DNA from 2 places in the Bacillus sp. M13(2017) genome. Region 1 is predicted to be linked to the other one. Evidence: predicted binding sites of a transcription regulator. Region 1 holds the regulator's gene; the other holds the start of a gene.
The links. The regulator NrdR, encoded in region 1, represses ribonucleotide reductase genes. The targets are predictions, from matches to a motif close to AACACNATATATNGTGTT.

Region 2: CGQ22_RS13970 (anaerobic ribonucleoside triphosphate reductase) is a predicted target of NrdR. The motif match lies at 4,673-4,690, and genes of this name have one in related genera.

The regions. Positions count from the first base shown of each region.
Region 1 is NZ_KZ268500.1:271,679-277,748, forward strand. Features, by position in the region: gene CGQ22_RS01655 (glyceraldehyde-3-phosphate dehydrogenase) at 1-295, shown strand, start outside; gene speD (adenosylmethionine decarboxylase) at 686-1,069, shown strand; gene nrdR (transcriptional regulator NrdR) at 1,355-1,816, shown strand; gene CGQ22_RS01675 (replication initiation and membrane attachment family protein) at 1,969-3,378, shown strand; gene dnaI (primosomal protein DnaI) at 3,412-4,350, shown strand; partial or broken gene CGQ22_RS01685 (DUF4177 domain-containing protein) at 4,382-4,577, opposite strand; gene ytxC (putative sporulation protein YtxC) at 4,812-5,693, shown strand; T-box leader at 5,725-5,953, shown strand; gene thrS (threonine--tRNA ligase) at 6,001-6,070, shown strand, end outside.
Region 2 is NZ_KZ268504.1:49,022-55,091, forward strand. Features, by position in the region: gene CGQ22_RS13930 (3'-5' exonuclease) at 1-874, shown strand, start outside; gene CGQ22_RS13935 (FbpB family small basic protein) at 1,014-1,157, shown strand; gene sspN (acid-soluble spore protein SspN) at 1,201-1,335, shown strand; gene tlp (small acid-soluble spore protein Tlp) at 1,435-1,632, shown strand; gene CGQ22_RS13950 (glycoside hydrolase family 18 protein) at 1,662-2,954, opposite strand; gene CGQ22_RS13955 (acyl-CoA thioesterase) at 3,066-3,485, shown strand; gene CGQ22_RS13960 (HesB/YadR/YfhF family protein) at 3,512-3,802, opposite strand; gene plsY (glycerol-3-phosphate 1-O-acyltransferase PlsY) at 3,911-4,507, opposite strand; gene CGQ22_RS13970 (anaerobic ribonucleoside triphosphate reductase) at 4,733-6,070, shown strand, end outside.

The sequences.
Region 1 (6,070 bases):
AGATGTAAAACGCGATGTGACAGTTGAAGCTATTAACGATGCATTCAAAACTGTTGCAAACGGTGCTTTAAAAGGTATTGTAGAATTCAGCGAAGAGCCTTTAGTATCTATCGACTTTAATACAAATACGCATTCAGCTATTATCGATGGTTTATCTACAATGGTAATGGGTGATCGTAAAGTGAAAGTACTTGCTTGGTATGATAACGAGTGGGGCTACTCTCGTCGTGTTGTAGATCTTGTAACGTTAGTTGTTGAAGAGTTAGCGAAACAAGAAAATGTGCAACACATTTAAGTGAATAAGGGAGGAGAGGGCAAGGCAATATTTGCCCTCTTTTTTTATTTTTTTCTGAAAAGGAAAAAAATTATATGAGTATATTTTAAAAAGTGGACATACCACGAAACGTTGTGATTACTGCATTTGTGAATCGTTTATTTTTTTTAGGGAAAAGTAAAGAGGAAAATATGACAGAAAATCGAAAAAACTGTTGTTGCAAAATGAAAATAAACAAAGTATACTAACACTCGTAAACTTAAGAGCTGAGGTACGTAGTCACTACTTAAAGGGTTAGGACCTCTCTGGACTAACTTTCCCCCGTGGTAGTGGAGCAAGCCAAATTGCAAATTAGTTTTCAATTCGAACAGTTAGAATAAATTTACAAGGGGGAACTGTAGAATGGATACTATGGATACGATGGGTCGTCACGTGATCGCTGAACTTTGGGATTGCGATTTCGACAAGCTTAATGACATGCCGTATATTGAACAATTATTTGTGGATGCAGCACTAAGAGCTGGTGCTGAAGTGCGTGAGGTTGCTTTCCATAAATTTGCACCACAAGGTGTAAGTGGAGTAGTAATTATCTCAGAATCACATTTAACAATTCATAGCTTTCCGGAGCACGGTTACGCGAGTATTGATGTTTATACTTGTGGGGATCGTATTGATCCAAATGTTGCTGCAGAATATATTGCAGAAGGTTTAAACGCGAAAACGCGTGAGAGCATCGAGCTTCCTCGAGGCACTGGTAGCTTCGAAATTAAGCAGAGAGAAACAAAAGCTCTTTAAAAAAGAACATAATTGATTTAAAATGTAAAGAGGTGTATAATGCACCTCTTTTTTAGTTTATAAAAAAGGAAAAATATAACGTAATCGTTAGTTGAATAAATTGGACTCTTGCAAATGAGGTAGTGCTCTCTATATACCATCTTATTTTTAAGGATGAGATGATAAAATGATGCGCTGAAACTTAAAGTGGTAAGAGAGTTAGAATGAGTTATATAATATTGTATATATATTTTAGGTGAAGTGAGTAGAGAAAAATAAAGAGTATAGTGTAAAGGAGTGAATGAATTGCGTTGTCCATCCTGTTCTCATAATGGTACAAGAGTGTTAGATTCGCGTCCGGTAGACGAGGGGCGCTCTATTCGAAGAAGGAGAGAGTGTGAAAGCTGCTTAAGTCGCTTTACGACCTTTGAAAGGGTAGAAGAGTCACCTCTTATCGTTGTAAAAAAAGAAGGCACACGAGAAGAGTTTAATAAAGAAAAGATTTTACGCGGTTTAATTAAAGCGTGTGAAAAAAGACCAGTATCTTTAAGACAATTAGAAGAAGTAACACAAAGCGTGGAACGTGAACTGCGTAATTTAGGTATATCAGAAGTGAAAAGTGATATGATTGGTGAAATTGTTATGGAAGAACTGCGCGATATTGATGATGTTGCTTACGTACGTTTTGCTTCTGTATATCGTCAATTTAAAGATTTAAATGTATTTATTGAAGAATTAAAAGATATACTGCAAAAAGAAAGAGAGTAGAAGTTGTATTTTATTCTCTTTACATACCGTAAGTAATAGGATAAGAGAGCTAGAAGCGCAAGCTAATAGCTCTTTTTCACTAAGAATTTATATAATGAAGATAGAACGAATGAAGTAGAGGATAGATTGGATGAGAGAAAGGAAAAGCAAGAATGGAAAAACAGTCATGGATGGAGCTATTGCCGATTGATCGTTATAAAGTAAGTGCGAAAGGGCTACTGCACAATTACGACCGAAAAGTGTTAACGATGTTGTATCAGCCGTTAATAGGTAGTAGAGCTTTTAGCTTATACATGACACTATGGGGAGAGCTAGAGCAAGATCGTGTATTTGGAAAAGAGAATACGCATCATTCCCTTATGGTGACTATGCAAATGCAACTTCCTGAAATATATGAGGAACGAGTAAAGTTAGAGGCAATTGGGCTATTGAAGGTTTATATTAAGAAAGAAAAAGATATTCGAATGTTCATATATGAGTTGCAACCACCTTTATCTCCGAAGCAGTTTTTTGATGATATTGTTTTAAGTATCTTTTTATATAATCGATTGAGCCGGACAAAATATAATCAAGTAAAGCAATATTTCTTAGAAGAAGAATTTGATTTTGCTTCTTATGAAAATGTTACGCGTTCTTTCAATGATGTGTTTGGTTCGTTTAATCCAGGACAGCTTGAGCATGCGCAAGAAGACCTTCGTATTCCAAAAACGACAACTATGCCAAGTAACGAGAAGGGAGACGCTCCGAAAGTTTGGAATGATTTCTTTGATTTCTCTTTATTTGTAGATGGATTGTCCGCTCTTGTTCCTAAAAAGGCGATTACAGATCAAGTGAGAGACTGCGTTATAACACTTGCTTACGTGTATGGTGTAGATGTGTTATCGATGCAAAATATCGTTCTTGGTGCAGTGACAGAGATGCAAACAATTGATATGGAAAGGCTTAGAAAAGGAGCGCGCGATTGGTATCAATTTGAAAATGGTCAAGCATTACCGGTATTAAGTGAAAGAGTACAGCCTCATGCTGCACGTACGATGAAAGAGAAAGAGCCTTCATCGCAAGAGGAGATGCTAATAAAGCAGCTAGAGGAAATCTCGCCAAAACAACTATTGAAAGAGATTTCTGGTGGTGCAGAGGCAACGAAAGCGGATTTGCAGATCGTTGAAGATGTCATGATTAATCAAAAATTGACACCAGGAGTTGTGAATGTACTTATTTATTACGTTATGCTACGCTCAGATATGAAACTTGCGAAAACGTATGTCGAGAAGATTGCTGGGCATTGGGCACGTAAAAAGGTCGGGACAGTAGCGGAAGCGATGGCGTTAGCGAAAGAAGAGAACCGTCAATATCAAGAGTGGGCTGAGACGAAGAAAAAAGGCCGTACGGTGAAGAAAACGGTGCGGAAAGAAATGGTACCAGATTGGCTTAAGGAAGAAGAGCCGAAAGAACAAGAGAAAGAAACAGTGAAGAAAGATGTAAGTGTAGAAAAAGATGCAAGTACGCTAGAAGATGAACGAAAACGACTAGAAGAAGTGTTAAAAAAATATAAGCGTGATTAATAGAAGAGAATGAACGCTCTTTGAGGTGAGAAAATGGAGCATATTCAAAATTCATTTGCAAAATTAATGGAAAATGAAAACTTTAAAAATAGATATGAAGTATTAAAGGCAGAAGTAATGGCGCATCCGCGTGTGAAAGAATTTATAGACGAACATAAGGGTGAAGTAACGACTTCTATGATTGAGCGCAGTCTTGTGAAGTTATATGAATATATTGGACAAAGTGTAGGTTGCGTGGATTGTCCGGATTTAGGTTCATGTAAAAATATGCTGCAAGGTTACGAGCCAAAGCTTGTTATTCAAGGGAAGATGATTGATATTCAATACGATCGCTGCGTTAGAAAAGTAGCGCATGACGAGAGAAAGAAATATGAAAAACTCGTTCAAAGTGTATATATGCCAACGGATATTTTACAGGCAACTATGGAAAACTTAGACCCTTCTGATTTAAATGCACGTATCGATGCGATTGGTGCAGCGAATGAATTTTTAAGTACATATGAACCAGGTAAAAAAGCACAAGGTTTATATTTGTACGGTAAATTTGGTGTAGGAAAAACGTACCTTTTAGGAGCAATAGCGAACGAGCTTGCTCGAAAGAAAATAAGTTCGATGCTCGTATACTTCCCGGAATTTTTACGTGAAATTAAAAGTTCAATTCAAGATAATTCGATTGGTGAAAAGATTGATGCGGTTAAACGCGTACAAGTTTTAATGTTAGACGATATCGGGGCAGAAGCGATGTCAAGCTTTGTGCGTGACGATGTGCTTGGTGCAATCTTGCAATTCCGTATGTTAGAAAACTTACCGACGTTCTTTACGTCTAATTTTGATTTTAAACAACTGGAACACCATTTAACGTATACGCAGCGTGGTGAGGCTGAAGAAATGAAGGCAGCACGTATTATGGAGCGAATTAAATATTTAGCGAAACCAATTCCAATTGGTGGGAAAAACCGTCGTCATAAGTAAAAGAGCAAGCTGAGAAGCTTGCTCTTTTGTATTATAGTGATATTTTCTTTTCAAATATGAGGTCGAAATATTCAGGTTGTCCAGAACTGCCAATCGTAGGGGCAACAATCTGTACGAACCTCCAGCCATCTCTAGCATGTTCTTGAATAATTTCTTGGTAGTCTTCAGCTGGTTTTGAGCGAGTGCCCCCAATGTAATTCGACTTTTACGAATTTATATTCAATCATTCAGATGCATAATTTTATTGATAAGTAAAGTATACAATAAAAATTCATAGTAGCTTGTATCATTTTTTTCTCCCTCCCTTAATATATATAAAATTAGCAAGCCATATTGAGTGGATTTTCTAACAATAGGAAATGTGATTCTACTAAGAGTGAACTTCACGCGGGACGGACTCTTATAGGATTTGTAACGTATAGATACAGTCCTTTAGAGCGGGGATAAAAGGGGGGACAAAAGTGATTGAAATTTGCTTCGAAGAAAAAAATGATGCTATGCACGTATATAGACAATTGCTGAAAAGAGCGGAAGTATTATATAAGGAAACGAGTGTGTATTTACAGGAACAAAAAGTGGTGATTCACATACCAGTACGTGAATCGAATTATATTGAAAAGATCTTATTGCCAGTAATGGTGTATTTCATTGTGAATGTGAAACAAAATGAGTGGATTTATACGATTTTAAAAGAAAAGTTTTTTTATGAAGAACAAGAAGAGTGTCATCAAATATTGCACATGGCACATGAGATTTTAAAGGGAAGAAGAAAAGGTGTAGCTCAGGATTTAACGCGTAACGCATTTGAGTCATATATTAAGTCTTCTTTAAACAATTGGCTTTGTGATCCGCTCTCATTCTCGTTTTCATCATATATCCGTTTTCGTCTTCGTACATATAGGGAAATGGTGGCTAAACTTGCGGAAGTGGCAATTGATGAATATAAGATGGAGCAAGAATACCAAATGTTCATTGAGACGCTTCGGCAACAAGTAAGCAGCCGTAAATCACGTTTGTCTTGTGTGCATCTTATTTTTGATGAAAGCTTTATCTTTTATGATGATAAAGGTAGACGTTTAAAACAGGAGAAGTTGGTCCAATATATAGATGAGGAATTGTTAAAGCAAAATGATGTATATATTGATACGAAAGTAATTGCGCCGCTTCTTTCTATTTCGCCCAAAAAGATTTATTTATATACGAAAGAACAAGATCATAATATGATTATTACTTTGCGAAATGTGTTCCAAGAACGGGTCCAATTACATGGATTACATGATTTTGAGCGCAATGTGAAAAATTTAAAAAATAAAGGTAACGCCCTTGATTTTCTAAGTTTTTGAGCATATAATTACCTACATAAATGAAATATATTGAAATGTCATGATGAGGACATGAGTAGTTTTCTACGATTTTCAGAGAGGGAAGCCTTAGGGTGTGAGCTTCCTAGTACGGGATTATTACTTACCACCTCTAAACTTTAGCAGTGAACGGTTTTTCTAGTAATTGCTAACGGACAACACCGTTATGTTGAACTTGAGCAATTAACAATTATGTTAATTGGAACAAGGGTGGAACCACGAATTCAACACTCGTCCCTTTTTACGGGATGAGTGTTTTTTATTTTGAGAAAAAGAGGAGTGACCAGTGATGGCAGATGTAGTTAAAATTACTTTCCCTGATGGAGCTGTGAAGGAGTTTCCAAAAGGCGTAACAACTG
Region 2 (6,070 bases), on a different contig from region 1:
TAAAATTATTCAAGTTGCAGCGGTGAAATATCGTAATCATGAACTGGTAGATCAATTTGTTTCATACGTGAATCCAGAGCGGCCAATTCCGGACCGAATAACGAGTTTAACAGGTATTACCAATTATCGCGTTTCAGATGCACCGACGATTGAAGAAGTGTTACCTTTATTTTTAGCATTTTTACATACAAATGTTATTGTGGCCCATAATGCTTCTTTTGATATGCGCTTTTTGAAAAGTAATGTAAATATGCTGGGGCTGCCTGAACCTAAAAATAAAGTAATTGATACTGTATTTTTAGCGAAGAAATACATGAAGCATGCGCCTAATCATAAACTTGAAACGTTAAAACGAATGCTTGGAATTCGTTTAAGCTCTCATAATGCATTTGACGATTGCATTACGTGTGCTGCTGTTTATCAAAAGTGTGCAGCTATTGAAGAAGAAAGACAGAGAAAAGTAAATAAGGTCTCACTTGATGAAATTGTAGTATACGAAGCGGTGAAAGAAATGCTTGCACGTAATAAACGTAATGTAGAATGGCTACGTTGTATGAACGTAGGAAGTTATTTAGATATAAAAGCTTTTTATCCAGTTATGAGAGTAAAGGTAAAAGGGCGAAAGAAATACGTATTAACAGATATATTAGAAGATGATGTGAAAGAAATATGTACAAGCTTAAAATGTGAACAAGCGTTAAAAAGTGAAGTTGGTAATACGAGAATTATGCTTAATAGCTTAGAGGATGTTATGAAATTAGAAAGTTATATTTTAGAGCAGTATGATTTTGTATTACAGGCGCTTCATGATTATAAAGAAAATGAAATGAATGCGGATGAAAAGTTAAAAGAGTATTTAAATATTATGGTATAAAAAACTCCGTGTGCAATATATTGTACACGGAGTTTTTTTAGGAGTACTAAAACATAAAATTTTCTTACAAATCTGATTAAAGAGTTTTTTGTTTGCTCATACTATGTAATAAGAAAGCGAAGGAGAGAGGGTGAACAACATGAGAAGAAGTCGCCGTAAATCATTTGAAGAACTTGTAAATGAAAATAAACAACAATTATTAAGCGATCGTGATGCAATTGATCGCATTGAAGAGCGCATTGAAAAACGTTATGAAATGAAACTTTTTAAGCAAGCTGAATAATTCTTAACACTAGTACGATACTAGTGTTAAGGAGGCGATAGTAATGGGTAATCCGAAAAAAAATTCAAAAGACTTTGCACCAAATCATATTGGAACACAATCGAAAAAAGCTGGTGGAAATAAAGGAAAGCAAATGCAAGATCAAACAGGTAAACAACCGATTGTTGATAACGGTTAAAGAAAAGGAGAATATTACATTCTCCTTTTTTATGTATAAATTTGAGGGAAGATAGGTAATTTAAGATGGTGTGTATATACAATATTAGGAGGGAAGTACATGCCAAATCCAGATAATCGAAGTGACAACGCTGAAAAGTTACAAGAAATGGTGCAAAATACAGTTGATAACTTTAATGAAGCAAAAGAAACAGCGGAACTTTCTAATGAAAAAGATCGTGCTGCTATTGAAGCAAAAAATCAAAGACGTTTAGAAAGTATTGACTCATTAAAAAGTGAAATCAAAGATGAATCTTAACAAAATGTACAAAAAAGGGCTGACTTTTGTCAGCCCTTTTTTGTAATCGTAAAATTTTCAACGAGTAAACGCCAATTTTGCGGGAATGGTAAACCAATTTTCCAGTAACTAATACCGCCTATACCTTGTTCTTTCATTAAATTGAATTTACTTTGAACAGACCGTGAATCTTCAAACCAAACTTCGTGTTGCACGCCGTTTTCATCAAAATAATTAAAATGAGGGGCTTGGGCTGTGAAATCATAACGAATAGGAACATTATATTTACGAGCTAGTGCAACAGCTGCGACAGAGCTAATTGCTTTTGCGGGTGGATTTCCTTGTTTAAATGGAAGCTTCCAATCAAATCCGTATAAATTTTGCCCCATCATAATTTTTTGGGGAGGCATTTGAGATTTTGCATATTGAAGTACTTCTTTTACAGGACCGATAGGAGAAATCGCCATCGGTGGCCCGCCCTGCCATCCCCAGTCGTATGTCATAATGACGACGAAATCAACAATTTGCCCTTGCGCTTTATAATCGTGAGCTTCGAAAAATTTTCCCTTTTGATTTGAACTTGTTTTCGGCACGAGAGTTGTGCTCAATGTGTACCCGCTAGGTAAGCGTGTTTTTACATTTCGTAAAAAGCGATTATACGCTTCGCGGTCTTCAGGTGCTACACTTTCGAAATCGAAATGAATGTCTCGCATGCCATATTTCTCAGCTGTTTGCAAAATGTTTGTAATAAATTTGTTTTGAATCGTTGCGTCGCGTAAAATAACCGATGTTAGATCGGCACTGAAATTACCATTTTCAATATTTGTAATAACGAGCATAGGGATTGTTTTACCTTGCGTTGCAATATTAGCGATTTTAGCTGTTTCAGTAGGTTCTTTTAATGTGCCATCTCTTTTTGCTTCAAAACTAAAATAAGCTAAATATGTTAAAAATGGATTGATGGCACGTGTAGCATTAACTAAACTCTCTTTAATCGGTATAGTGGAAGGCTGTAAATAAGCGATGGATTCTACAGCTCGTTTTGTACCTTTTGGTACGTATAATTGTTGTCCGACATGGAGAATAGATTTTAAAGATAAATTATTAACTTTAGCTAAACTAGCGAGGGGGACATTATATGTTTGAGAAATTCGATATAGGCTGTCACCAGGCTGTACATAATAATTATTTCCTTTCGTATTAACGATAAGTGCCTGACCAACAACGAGCGTTTCAGCTGGATTTAGTCCATTGTCTTTTACTATTTCGTCAGGTGTTGATCCATATTTTGATGCCAAGCTATATACGCTATCACCGCTACGAACCGTTACAATTTGAATCATATGCTGGCTCCTTTCAGTAAAAGATTCACTGTTTTTATTTTATTTTTGATGTTACTGTATTATGATTAAATGTATGCAAGGCAGCAGAAGTGAAAGAAGGCGAATATACATATGTTTGTAGCAGAACATGAAGTTGAAATCCGTTATGCGGAAACAGATCAAATGGGTGTTGTTTACCATTCAAACTACTTAGTGTGGCTTGAGTTAGGTCGCACGAAACTTATACAAGATTTAGGTTTTTCATATGTTGAAATGGAGAAAGAAGGGATTATTTCTCCTGTGTTAGATTTACAAATTTCATATCGTAAAGCGATGCGTTACGGAGAAAAAGCAATCGTAAAAACATGGGTAGATACTGTGAGCCCACTTCGCGTTGTATATGGATATGAAATATATAATGGTGATGGTGAACTGTGTATTACTGCAAGTACGACGAATATTTGTGCGAAAAAAGAAGGGTTCCGTCCTGTATCATTTAAAAAGTTATATCCTGAGTGGTATGCGAAATATGAGGAAATTAAGAAAAAATAAAAAAGCGTGGCAGAAGCCACGTTTTTTTATTTTTCATAATTAAATTGTGGGAAGTCGTCACCTTCGTTAAGTGTAACAGATAAATTATGTCCATCGAAGAACCATTCATCATCGCCTTCAATAAAGAAGTTAATGCCTTCTTCTTGAATTTGAACAGCAGGGTGTGCAGGATCATCTTTACGAATACCTAAAGAAAGTCCTTTTTGCACAGTACTGCAACCACCGTATTGTACGAAAAAGCGTAGTGTTTCATTTGATTGTAAGTTTAATTCATTTTTATACCATTGTGCTGCTTCTTTTGTTACGGAAAGATTCATGTATAGTTCCTCCAAATTATGTTGCTTTTTCTTTAGTATAAAAAATAACGCAAAAAGACGCTATTAATATGCTTCACGTTTTCTTTTTGCGTTATGTGGGTTACGATCTTATTTTTGCTTTTTTGAAAAGTTTGCTTTTGGTTCAGTTTTATTTATAATTCGTCCGATATTTGCACGGTGTTTATAAATAACCATACCTGCTAATAAACACATCGCAATAATGAAGATTTTATCCCCGCTAACAATGGATGCAATAACAGCAACAACTGCTGTTACCATAGAAGAAAGTGATACGTATCTTGTTGTAAATAAAAGGGTGAAAAATACAAAAGCCAATATTGCAAAAACAACTGGTGAATAGCATAATAGTACCCCAGCAGAAGTTGCAACTGCTTTACCACCGCGGAATTTTGCGAAGATTGGATAGACATGTCCAAGAACAGCCGCTAACCCGAACCATAGTGGGTGAATATCTAATCCGAAAATCATTGGTAGACTTGTTGCTAAAGTCCCTTTTAAAATGTCAGCAATTGTAACGGTAAAACCTGCTTTTTTCCCTAATGTGCGGAATGTGTTTGTTCCGCCTAGATTACCGCTCCCGTGCTCACGAATATCGATTCCGTAGCCAATTTTTCCAACAACTAGTGCAAATGGAATCGAGCCAAGTAAGTAGGCAACGATAAATAAAAGATATGTAGTAACCATAAGTTCAGTCTCCTTTATTCAAATGTGTTGATAAAGGGTAAAAAGAGTTTTTCCCGTATATTGTACCATACATTTGTAAAGAGCACATTTCTTTTTTGTAAATGAAAAATTCATTATTTCGTGAAAAAAATTTCACAGTAATGTTACATTTCTCACAGAAACAGTAAGACTATATGTAGTAACATTTTAATCAAAAGATAACAACATATTGGTGGAGGGTTATAAATGTTACAAAATAATACACGTGGAGAAGAAGAATTAATGAAAGTGTTCGAGACAATAGTCCACGGCAATGAACAAGATTTAATGCAAGAAAATGCAAATGTAGACGGCCGCTCTCCAATGGGCGTAATGGGAACCTTCGCATCTGAGAGTGCAAAATATTATGCTGTTGAGAATTTATTGTCAGATCAAGTGAAAAAAGCAATAAATGAAAATATATTATATCCACATGATTTAGATTTTTATGCGACAGGAACGACGACTTGTTCACAAATTCCGTTAGCACAAATGCTTGCTAACGGTTTTCATACGGGGCATGGACATATGAGACAACCGCAAGACATTAAAAGTGCATTGGCTCTTGCGTCTATTATTTTTCAAGCGAATCAAAATATGCAGCATGGTGGTCAATCGTTTGCACTCTTTGATATTGATTTAGCACCTTATGTACGAAAAACAATTGAGAGACATAAAAAACGATTACAATCATATCCGCTTACGAAAGAACAAATAGAAGAATTTGCATGGAAAGAAACGGAAAATGATACGTATCAAGCGTGTGAGGCTTTCGTTCATAATTCGAATAGTATGCATAGTAGGGGCGGAGGACAAGTCCCGTTTATTTCTATTAATTACGGAACAGATACATCAAAAGAAGGAAGAATGTTAATTAAACAACTTTTAAAAGCGACACAAGCTGGACTTGGTAAAGGAGAGACACCGATTTTTCCGATTCAAATTTTCAAGATGAAAAAAGGTGTGAATTTTGAAGAAAGTGATCCGAACTACGATTTATTTGAATTAGCATTAGAGACAACCGCAGAGCGATTATTCCCTAACTTTTCATTTTTAGATGCGCCGTTTAATGCAGTGCATTATGATGGAAGACCAGAAAGTGAAGTATGTTACATGGGATGTCGTACCCGTGTTATGTCTAATATACATGGAGAAGAAACAGCGATTGGTAGAGGGAATTTATCATTTACGTCTATTAATTTAGTGAAATTAGCGTTAATTAGTGGTTCAAAAGAAGCGTTTTTTGAAGCGCTAAACTATTATTTAGATTTAGGAATTAAGCAGCTATTAGAAAGATATGCGTATCAATGTACGAAGCGAGCAAGAGATTTTCAGTTTTTATATTCACAAGGTGTATGGCGTGGTGGAGAAACGTTGCAGCCTGAAGACTCCGTAGCCTCGATTTTAAAACAAGGGACGTTAAGTATTGGTTTTATCGGTCTTGCGGAATGTTTAGTAGCTTTAACAGGAAAGCATCATGGGGAAGATGAAGAATCATGGAAACTTGGGTATGAAATTATTTCCTTTATGAGAGATAGAATGGAT